One region of the Martinezella jaguaris genome, then DNA from elsewhere that is predicted to be linked to it. Evidence: predicted binding sites of a transcription regulator. Region 1 holds the regulator's gene; the other holds the start of a gene.
The links. Region 1 encodes LexA, which represses DNA repair genes until DNA is damaged. Its sites were predicted from a motif close to TGTTCNNNNTGTGTTCNG; they were not measured.
Positions count from the first base shown of each region.

Region 1 (5,165 bases):
GCCTGCGTTATGCTCTCAGCCTGTTTTTCGGCGTGGCACAGGCCTGGCCAACGAAGAAGATCGCAGCCTTCGGTGCGCTGATCACGGTGACTGCCTATTATCTTATTTCCGGTTTCGGTGTGTCGGCGGAACGCGCATTCATCATGATGGCGATCATGCTGATCGCCGTGCTTTTCGACCGGCCATCCCTCAGCCTCCGCAACGTGGCGCTGTCGGCGATCGTCATCCTCATTCTGTCGCCGTCACAGGCGCTCGGACCAAGTTTCCAGATGTCCTACGCAGCGACCCTGGCATTGGTGTCAGGCTATACGCTCTGGACTAGGAGACGGCATCGGGAAAGCATACTCTCCCGCTTCCAGATCATGCGTCCGCTGCTCTTCGTCTCACGATTCTTCGGCGGCATATTGTCGACCTCCTTTATCGGCGGCGCGTCGACGGCGATCTTCTCGATAGAGCATTTTCACCGCTTGGCGACATATGGTCTTGTCGCCAATTTGGCTGCCATGCCGGTCGTTTCCTTCATCGTGATGCCGTTTGGCATGGCGGCGACGCTGCTGATGCCATTCGGTGTTGATGCCCCCTTTTGGCAGGTCACCGGCACGGGACTTGATATCGTCATCGTCATTGCCAAAACGGTGGCGGCCTGGGGCGGCAATATTCCCTTCGGGCGACTGCCAGTCTGGTTGTTCCCAACGATTATCGTCGGTTTCTTACTGATGACGTTGCTGAGGACGTGGCTGCGACATGCAGGTGCGCTTCTGATCATCGGTTCGGTCGCAATTGTCGCACTCAGCCCTGATGTCCGAAAGCCTGACCTGATAATTTCCGAAGACGGCACGTTGGTCGCCTTGCTGCGGAATGGTGCGTTGACGACCAATCGCGAAAAGCCGCCCGATTTCATCTTCGAGCAGTGGCAACGAGCGCTGGCGATGACCGAGCAGCATCCGCCGACGATACTTCCGCCGGACAATCAGCTACCCAAGATCAGCAAATCGGACGCTCATCGCCGCCTCAGTTCCGACGAGCAGACTGCCGTGCGAAAGGCGATGGATGCGGCGCTGGACAATACCGGCGAAGGCGGCTTCGCCTGCCAGAAGGGGGCGTGGTGCGTGGCGATACTGGATAATGGCGACATGCTCGTCGCCATCGAAAACGCTGCCTATCTCGCTCCGGCCTGCGACACCGCCAATATCGTCGTGACTCCCATCCGGCTGCGTCTCGATCGCTGCCGCTCCGGCGCAGTGCTTTTTACGGGCGCTACGCTACGCCGGACAGGCTCCATTGAAATGGACCTCAGCGCCGACAAACCGGCAACAACAACCGCGTTTCAAACTTTGACGCGGCCATGGAATTTGCATCGCGCCTATGATTGGCGATCGGGCACCTTTGGAGCGCCGATCGCACCGATGTCTCCGGTCAGTGATAACGGCGAATGAGGCCGACGAGCTTGCCCTGCACTTTGACGCGATCCGGTCCGAAGATGCGGGTCTCGTAAGCCGGGTTAGCCGCTTCAAGCGCGATCGACGCACCCTTGCGGCGGAAGCGCTTCAATGTTGCCTCTTCATCATCGACGAGAGCGACGACGATATCGCCGGGGTTGGCGGTCGTAGCGTTGCGGATAATCACCGTATCGCCGTCAAAGATGCCGGCGTCGATCATCGAATCGCCTTTGACTTCAAGCGCATAATGTTCGCCCGAGCCAAGCATATCGGCTGGAACGGTGATGTCGTGGGTATTGTTCTGGATCGCTGAGATCGGTACACCGGCAGCAATGCGGCCCATGACCGGTACGGAAACGGAACTGTTGTTTTCGTCATTCACCGGCCTGGCAGGAGCCGGCGGCGGTACCAGCTGCGGCTTGCCAAGGCTGCCCTCGATGACGCTCGGCGAAAAGCCGCGGCGTGGCTGCAGGCTGGGACTATAAGCCTCCGGCAGCTTGATGACCTCCAGCGCGCGAGCCCGGTTCGGCAGACGGCGTATGAAGCCACGCTCTTCCAGAGCAGTGATGAGACGGTGAATGCCGGATTTGGACGCGAGGTCCAACGCATCCTTCATCTCATCGAAAGATGGCGGGACACCGGACTCCTTCATTCGTTCGTGAATGAAGAGAAGCAGTTCCTGCTGCTTGCGTGTCAACATCGTCTTCGGACCCCAAAATTGAGAAAAGCGTCGTGAAACAAATCCAGAACGGACACTATATGTTCCATATGTGTTCCGCAAGCCCTTAAATTTTGGTGAATATTTTGTAACCGCATCAAAGAAATAAGAACATAACCGGTCCCAGCCCGACGGTTTTTCAGGGTATCCGTGTGCTAACAATCGGAAATATAAGCGGAATCTGAAATGGAAGGAATTTTTCCGATTGAAAGCCACGTGTTTCCAAGGCGATGAAAAGCCACGCTATTTGCGTAATAAGCTCTTTGGAGGACGATGTTCTCCGAATGACGGAATTGCAGGCGGTGGATCAAGCTAAGGGGGCCGAATCTAAGAGTGACGCGACTGCGGGAATCGGTACTTCCGTGACGAGATCGGGCGCGAATTCAACAGGCTGGGCGGATTTCAGATATGTTTCACAATCCCTCGCGCCGGCGCTCGAGCAAGGCGCGGTCGTTGGCTATCTGCTTCAGCATGCTGCGCCCGGCCAGGAACATCTCGAAGAGAAAGGCCGCAAAAGCGCCCATGAGCGCGACGACGGCAAGGCCGAAGAACCAAAGCAGCATCTGTTCGCGAAACTGCTGGCGAATCGCTCCGCTCATGAGGCCGAGCGTTGCTAGGCATGTGCACACGCCCGATAGCGTGCCGAGGAGGACGGCAACCTCGAGCGCCAAAGTTCGCCGTCGCAGATAATAGAGCTGCAGCAGCCGTGCTTCATCCGGATCGTCTGAAGTCACCCGCTCGAAAAGGTTGTTGACCCGATCTGAGACACGAGCGAGCCGGGCCGAGAAGACATTGAGGCACCCGGCGGTGCCTGCAAGCAGAAAGACCGGCGTCAAAGCTATCTGAATGACGTGTGCAGCATTGGATGTTAGCTGGTCGCTCAGCACGTTTGGTCTCCTTCAAATCCAATGTCATCCGGTATCAGGCGCTTGCGGCTGTCATTGCGTCAACGACGCGGGCAAAAGAAGGTTACAAGTGACGGCAACCGTCGTTGGCGCGCATTTCTCCGTCAAGGCCGAGTCCCCGACCTCCTCCTGTCGGTGACCGGCGGCGCACACGTTTCATGTTCGCGGCGATGGCGATCCCGCCAAATGTTCACCCCACTTCTTTTGCAGCATCAAAGCGGCGTCGGATTTCTCTTCTCCGCTCGCGTGCACGCCCGGCTGAGCGAATTCGATGCCATTTTCCATAAAAGCGTCGCGGATCATGGTATAGGCCTGCCGTCGAATGTAGGTCTGCCGGCCTGGGAGAGCGGTAAAGGCAAAGCTGAGTTCGACACCGAAGTCGCCGATCTGCTCGACCCCCTTCATCTGCAGTGTCTCAAGGATCTGCGGTCCGATTTCCGGATCCGCCTTCATTTGCTCGCCGATCTGTTCGATGATTCTTTTCGCCTTGGCGACATCGGTGTTGAAGGGAAACCGCAGCAAGAATTTGTCGGTCGCCCAGTCGCGACTCATATTCTGAACCGCGCCGAGTTCACCGAAAGGAACCGTAAACACGGGGCCGCGATGATGCCGAAGCCTGACGGAGCGGAGGCTGAAGGATTCCACCGTTCCCATATAGCTCCCGCTTTGAATGTACTCTCCGACGCGGAAAGCATCGTCCATGAGGTAGAAAATACCGCTGACAATATCCTTGACGAGCGTTTGCGAGCCGAAGCCTACCGCCACGCCGAATATTCCGGCTCCCGCGATCAGCGGTCCGATCTGTACGCCCATTTCCGCGAGCACGGTAAGGACGGCAGCGGCAATGACGACGGCCGCAAGCGCGTTGCGGAAAATTGGTAGCAGGGTGCGCAGGCGGCTTGCGCGCGCCGCTTCCGCGGATGGCGACGATGCGGCGTTGTTGGCGTCACCCATTCTTGCATCAATGAAAGCCTTCGATAATTGCCAGCAAAGATCGGCTAGAATCAGAATGACGATGCTCTTCAACGCACCGCGGACCGTGGCGTCAACCGTCGGATTTTCTCGTGCGAGAATGTTGGGATTGTATTGCCAGATGAATATGATCCACGCGACCGCCGCAACGATGACAAGCGCCCGCGCGCCCCGAACGGCCAGCACCATGCGCGCGCTGTTCTTGTTGTCGTTGGGCCAATGTCCTTTTGCGAAAGCCTCGGCCGTTTGCCCGACGGCAACTAACAGCTTGGGAAGAACAATGAGATAGATTCCCGCCCAGAAAAGGCCGAGGAAGTTGGTCGCCCAGAAAAACCAGATGCAGATCATGTAAAGCGAATAGAGGACGTTCACAACGGTTTGCTGTCCGGTGGCGGTTACATTTTCCGGTCGTCGCCAGACCGCCTCGATTGCGATCAGCAATAGAAGAATGGAGGAGCCATAGGAGACGATGGTTTCGACGTCTCTGTCGATGAAGAGCGGTCTAGCCAGCGACGTGGTGGCGCCTGCTATCGCCAGAACGGCAATAAACAGGCGGATCCTGCGATGGCCGAAGGCGGACAGAGCGCCGGCGTCCGCCAATATCTTGCAGACGGCAAACGCCAGGCGGGCCATGATGAACGCCAGCAAATAAAACAAAATCACCACGTGTAGAAGCGGTGGCCAGTCTACGGCAAGGAAGATGGCGGAGCTGACGAGGGCGAAGGTGACCCACGGCCCGAATTCGCCGACCGCGAGTGCGATGAGAGGATTCTGGAATCGCGCTTTAACGACGGTTTTCTTGAAAAACCATTCCGCCGCGAGGCCGACACCGACCAATGCGGCGAACAACACAAAAACCGGTGCAAAGCCGTTATTCCTTGCCTGTTCCCGCACCCTGCTAGTTGCAGCGGCAATCTGCGCCGGTATGTTTGGAATGGCTGATCGTAGCGCCTGATATCGGCTGCGAGCCCGGGCTTCTCCGGTTTCGATCATGGTCTCGGCAATTGCAGGTGCCTGTGGCTCGGCTGCCTGCCGCTTTTCCAGCCATTGGCGCAGCTCCGGATCGTTCATCAAGCGAAGCAGTTCCGACAGCTTCGCGGGAGGTGGCGTTTCTGGCGATTGTGCCCGACA
Region 1 is NZ_CP032694.1:1,998,416-2,003,580, forward strand. It holds gene CCGE525_RS09835 (ComEC/Rec2 family competence protein) at 1-1,436, shown strand, start outside; gene lexA (transcriptional repressor LexA) at 1,417-2,139, opposite strand; gene CCGE525_RS09845 (DUF2721 domain-containing protein) at 2,571-3,044, opposite strand; gene CCGE525_RS09850 (mechanosensitive ion channel family protein) at 3,219-5,105, opposite strand.

Region 2 (5,165 bases), 1.5 Mb from region 1:
AGACCCTACCATATGAGCCTGAATCTTCAAGCAAAACCAATAGGATCAGCCTGCTTTTGAGGGCCTTCTCACCGCGTTTCGTTTGACCCGCGTCCAGTCAATGCCGGCCAGCAAAAGCGAGAACTCCTGGGCACTCATCTGCATCGCGCCATCGCAGATCGGCGGCCAAACGAACTTTCCGCTTTCCAACCACTTTGTTGCCAGGATCATGCCTGATCCGTCCCAGTAAATGCAGCGAAGGCGATCGAGGCGCTTGGCGCGGAATACAAACACGTCGCCACAATAGGGATCGGCCGCAAGCGCTGACGCCACCAAGGCCACAAGCCCATTCATCCCGCGCCGGAAGTCGACAGGTTGCGTCGCAACCATGATCTTCGCGCCATTTGGCGAAACTCCGATCACCGGCGCCCTCGCAACGCCGCTACCATCGCCTGCGCCAGTTCAGGCGCCACCGAGCCGATGACCGTCATGCGTGCGCCCGCAATCTCGATCTCAATTCGGCCAGCGAGAACCTCCGGGGCATTCGATGGCGAGCCTTCGTGTCGTGCGCCATCCCCAACCACTGTCACCGGCACGAACACGGCAGGTGGCAAACTGGTCTTTGCCGACCGTTGAGAGGTTAGTCCGGCTTCCCGTCGCCACACATTCAGCAAGCCGCGATTGACGCCCCAGCGCCTCGCAACAGCCGAAATGTTCACTTCAGGTTCTGCGCTCTCCGCGAGAATCCGCGCCTTCTCCTCGTCAGTCCAATTCCGCCGCTGCCGCCGACCGGTGATCATCTCGATCCGCCGATACTTTCCCTCATGCCTGGCTTCATGCATGCCTTCATCCATGACTTCAAGCATGGCATCAGCGCGATCTCCAACCATCCCGGTCCACTCCTATCAATGATAGAGCTTATCTCGCGGCCTCATTCACAAAAGAAAAGGTGGGCTGTTCGTCGCGCTCACGCTCTGAAAATCTACCTTCCAGAACTGCGGCGAGCGATGGAGGATCAAATCAACGCACTAAATACAGCCAAAGATATCTCCAAGGAATTTGATAATATCGCATTAGCAGAAATTTCTAAATCAAGATATATCCCTAGACTCGAGCGCTTTGGGCGGTACCATAGTACCCTTATCAATTTAGATGCAAAAATATCAGAGATAATATCAATATTAAACGACGATCGATTATACCTAGAAAAGTTGATTGACCTATTAGATACAGGACGCCTTAACGCTAGTATGGGATACTTAGAGATTGAGGCCATGGAATCTGTGGAGAAGTCATTTAGCCGTGAAGATCAGGACCGGATCTATGAGAATGTCCTTTTGCGGTCTCAAAAGGCTGAAGTCGAATTTGGTCGAAAGTTCAAAGATGCAATGGAGACGGCTGCTGAACGTCTTCGCGCAGCAGAACCTAGGAATCCGAGAGTTTTGAAAGCAGCTCAGAAGCCTGAGAAAGGCTAGAGAGCCGCGGGCTCTGATGTGCGAGACTGCCACGAGTCGTCACTGCGGCTGCCTTTGAAGGTCGCGGCACCCCCCTAGATCGAAACCCTCGCTCGCCCAAGGAAGCATCCTGGGCGGTTTCGCGTTTGCAGGTTGTGTCCAGCTTTCACTTTCGCCAATCACACGGAAACACATTTCTTCGGCAAATCCACACTAACGAAATCCTTGGTAATCCGGCCAGATACGCAAGCGTAATTAGGCGGCTCAAGTGTTCCGATACAACGCAAAGCAAACCCACTTCCAAGATCGATATCCTGTTCTACATCTTTCTTTGTCTTGAAATGCTGGCTCTTGCTCAAACTCAATCCCAATTCGTTCACGTCCACCTGGATGTCGCCTTCGATCCAATCTCCATCAACTGTAACGTTTTGAAGCGTTATTTCAGTTCCCATAGCGAGCTCCTCTCCACGATGTGGTTTGATCAGTCTGCGAATTGGCCTCGATTTCGAACCAAGACAATCATTTCAGTCCTCATCTTTGAGGCCCTTCTCTCTCCGGAACACTTCATTGAGCACGGATAGATAATCTACCAGTAATTCGCCGTTGGAATGCGCCCTCTCCACTTCCGACCCCTCTTGCCGCGGGGAATCTGCCAGAGTTCCGTCCGAAGGCCTCGGATAAGGAGAAGCGAGGCGCCATCGGCTGGAGAACAACAGAAGACCAAAATCCTACGCTCAACCAGCGCAAGCGATTGCACCAAGGCGCGGAGAACACAGAAGCTCACAGCGACGCATCAGAATCTTCCCCCCGCGCCTGTCGTTCGACGCGGCAGTCGCGGGGGCAATTGATCAATCTAAAAATTGTACTGCCACCTGTAGCTGAGCCTTCACCACATCCCTAAACCGCTGGTAGGCGCCATAGCTCGCAGGATCCGTCCCATGCGCGCCAATAGGACAACTTCCTGCCAAACTGCTGATTAATGTGTCCCATTGACTCAGACCAGAATCGATCTGTTGTTTGGCATCCGGTATCCGACCTTGTGCCAAGGCCACTCTTGCGTTGTCGAACGCTTTTATCGCCGCGTTACCGGGCTGCTGCCTCGATTGCCAGTCCAATGGGGGGCCTCCGTTCTTACCGAATCCGCAACCCTGGCTCATTGACCCCATTTGATCTTGGAAATGAGGGATTGCGTCATCCAGGATCGCATTTACTTTGTCGACGGCATTCATTGGTAGTCTCCTCTCCTTTGGCTACACTAATGATATGTATAGGCGTCGCGGCCATTCGCGTCGCCGAATGCAACGTTGACGGAAAAAGAACTCCACGAAGGATCAAGATCGACGAGTGTGACGAGTTAGTGCTTTGGGAGCGTGCGATATACAAGCCATCGAGGCCCCCATGCCTTGACTTCCTCATAGACAACCCCAAGCGATGACTCAAAATTGAGGGTCTTTCTGAGGATAATCGCCGACTATAGCGGAAGTACGGTCCACAGTCTAGAGTTGATTTAGCGATCACGAGGCGCGTGTTCACCCAACTCTGAAGCAACCAAACATGAATAGAGTTGATGGCGGGCTGCCATGAGATGACCATCCGCTTGCAGCCGCGCGCATCAGGGAACATCTCGAGATCGACGGAGCTTTCCAGCTTGGCTTTTTTATTCGTATCTCCTTACCCCTAATTTCTGCCAACATGCAACCCATAGTCTGTTGTGGAAAATTGATAGCGGTAAACGGGTTAAAAGAGGGCTGGGGATGGTGGCGCGCGTCAGCACGGTGGCGTTTCAGGGCATTGAGGGCGTTCCCGTCGAGGTTCAGGTGATGATCTCCCCCGGCAAGGTACTGATGCATATTGTCGGCCTGCCGGACAAGGCGGTGGCCGAAAGCCGCGAACGGGTGCAGGCAGCCCTTCATGCCTCCGGCCTGTCGCTGCCGCCGAAGAAGGTAACGGTCAATCTCGCACCTGCGGACCTGCCCAAGGAGGGCAGCCATTTCGATCTTGCGATCGCGCTCGGGCTGATGGCGGCGCTGGGCGCGATTCCGGCCGATGCGCTTGCGGCCTATAGCGTCATCGGCGAGCTCAACCTCGATGGCACGATTGCGCCGGTCGCCGGTGCGCTGCCGGCCGCGATCGCCGCCAATGCGATCGGCAAGGGCCTGATATGCCCGGCCGAAAGCGGTCCCGAGGCCGCCTGGGCCGGCGCAGAGATCGATATTCTCGCCCCGCGCAGCCTGATCGCACTCGCCAATCATTTCCGCGGCACCCAGGTGCTGTCGCGGCCCGAACCGGCGATCCGCGCCAATGCCGCCAATTTCCCCGACCTCGCTGACATCAAGGGGCAGGAGAGCGCCAAACGGGCACTGGAAGTGGCGGCGGCTGGGGGGCATAATTTGCTTTTCGTCGGTCCGCCAGGGTCCGGCAAGTCGATGCTGGCTTCGCGCCTGCCGTCCATTCTACCGCCGTTGTCGACGGCGGAGCTGCTGGAAGTGTCGATGATCCATTCCGTTGCCGGTCAGCTTTCGGGCGGAAAGCTCTCAGATCGCCGGCCCTATCGCACGCCGCATCATTCCGCCACCATGGCGGCGCTGGTCGGCGGCGGCTTGCGCGCCAGACCGGGTGAGGTTTCGCTGGCGCATCATGGCGTTCTGTTTCTGGACGAGCTTCCGGAGTTTTCGCCGCAGGCACTGGACGCGCTACGCCAGCCCTTGGAGTCGGGCGAATGCGTCATCGCCAGGGCCAATCATCGCGTTTCCTATCCGGCCAGCATCCAGCTCGTCGCTGCGATGAATCCCTGCCGTTGCGGCATGGCCGGCGAGCCGCGCCACACCTGCGCCCGCGGCCCGCGTTGCATGACGGATTATCAGGGCCGCATTTCCGGACCGCTGCTGGACCGTATCGATATCCGCCTCGACGTGCCTGCCGTCTCCGCGGCCGATCTGATCCGTCCGACGACGGCCGAGAAGAGCGCCGATGTCGCCCTTCGTGTCGCCCGCGCTCGAGAGCGGCAGCGCGAACGCTTCGAGGCTGCCGGGATGAAGGGGATTTCCACTAACGCCCGCTGCTCGACATCGATGATCGAAACGATCGCCGAGCCGGACGCGGCCGGCCTGCAATTGCTGCGCGATGCAGCGGAGAAGATGAAGTTTTCCGCCCGCGGCTATCATCGCGTCCTGAAAGTGGCGCGCACGCTCGCCGATCTCGACGACAAGCAAACGGTCGGGCGCATCCATCTGGCGGAGGCCATTTCCTACCGCATTGCCGGCGAACGGCTGACTGCGGCGGCGTGAACCCAAGCTGGGGCTGATGGTGTCGAGTAGCGAGACGCAGTTTGCGTGCGGGCGACCGAATGCGCTAGGAAAGCTTCAATTGTCGTTCGAACCGAATAGCGCCGCCGCATGAATACAGACCTGTCCTTTGATCCTGGCACCGGCGCGATTTGCATCGGCGATACCACTCTCATGTTCGCCCTTACAAGATGCAGGAATAGAAAAATCGTCGCCCTGTCGTCAGGGCGTTTCGTTTGGTGTGGATGCATCCTGGGGAAAGCAGGAAGCACGGTCATATAACGACGGTTGATCATGCTCTGATGCGCGGGTTGGTTACCGCCGGACCTGATGCGTCGCGGAGCTTCCTCTGTCTAGTTCGCAGCGTCGGAATGTAACCGGCTGATAGTGGAATCGAGGGTTCTCCTGCCGTGACCGTGCCCCCAGCCTTGCCCAGGCGCATATGGCT
Region 2 is NZ_CP032694.1:525,455-530,619, forward strand. It holds gene tnpB (IS66 family insertion sequence element accessory protein TnpB) at 46-402, opposite strand; gene tnpA (IS66-like element accessory protein TnpA) at 399-869, opposite strand; gene CCGE525_RS02585 (hypothetical protein) at 987-1,454, shown strand; gene CCGE525_RS02590 (hypothetical protein) at 1,613-1,885, opposite strand; gene CCGE525_RS02595 (hypothetical protein) at 2,282-2,662, opposite strand; gene CCGE525_RS02600 (YifB family Mg chelatase-like AAA ATPase) at 3,188-4,720, shown strand.
Region 2: a site for LexA is predicted at 3,049-3,066, ahead of CCGE525_RS02600 (YifB family Mg chelatase-like AAA ATPase). Genes of this name have one in related genera too.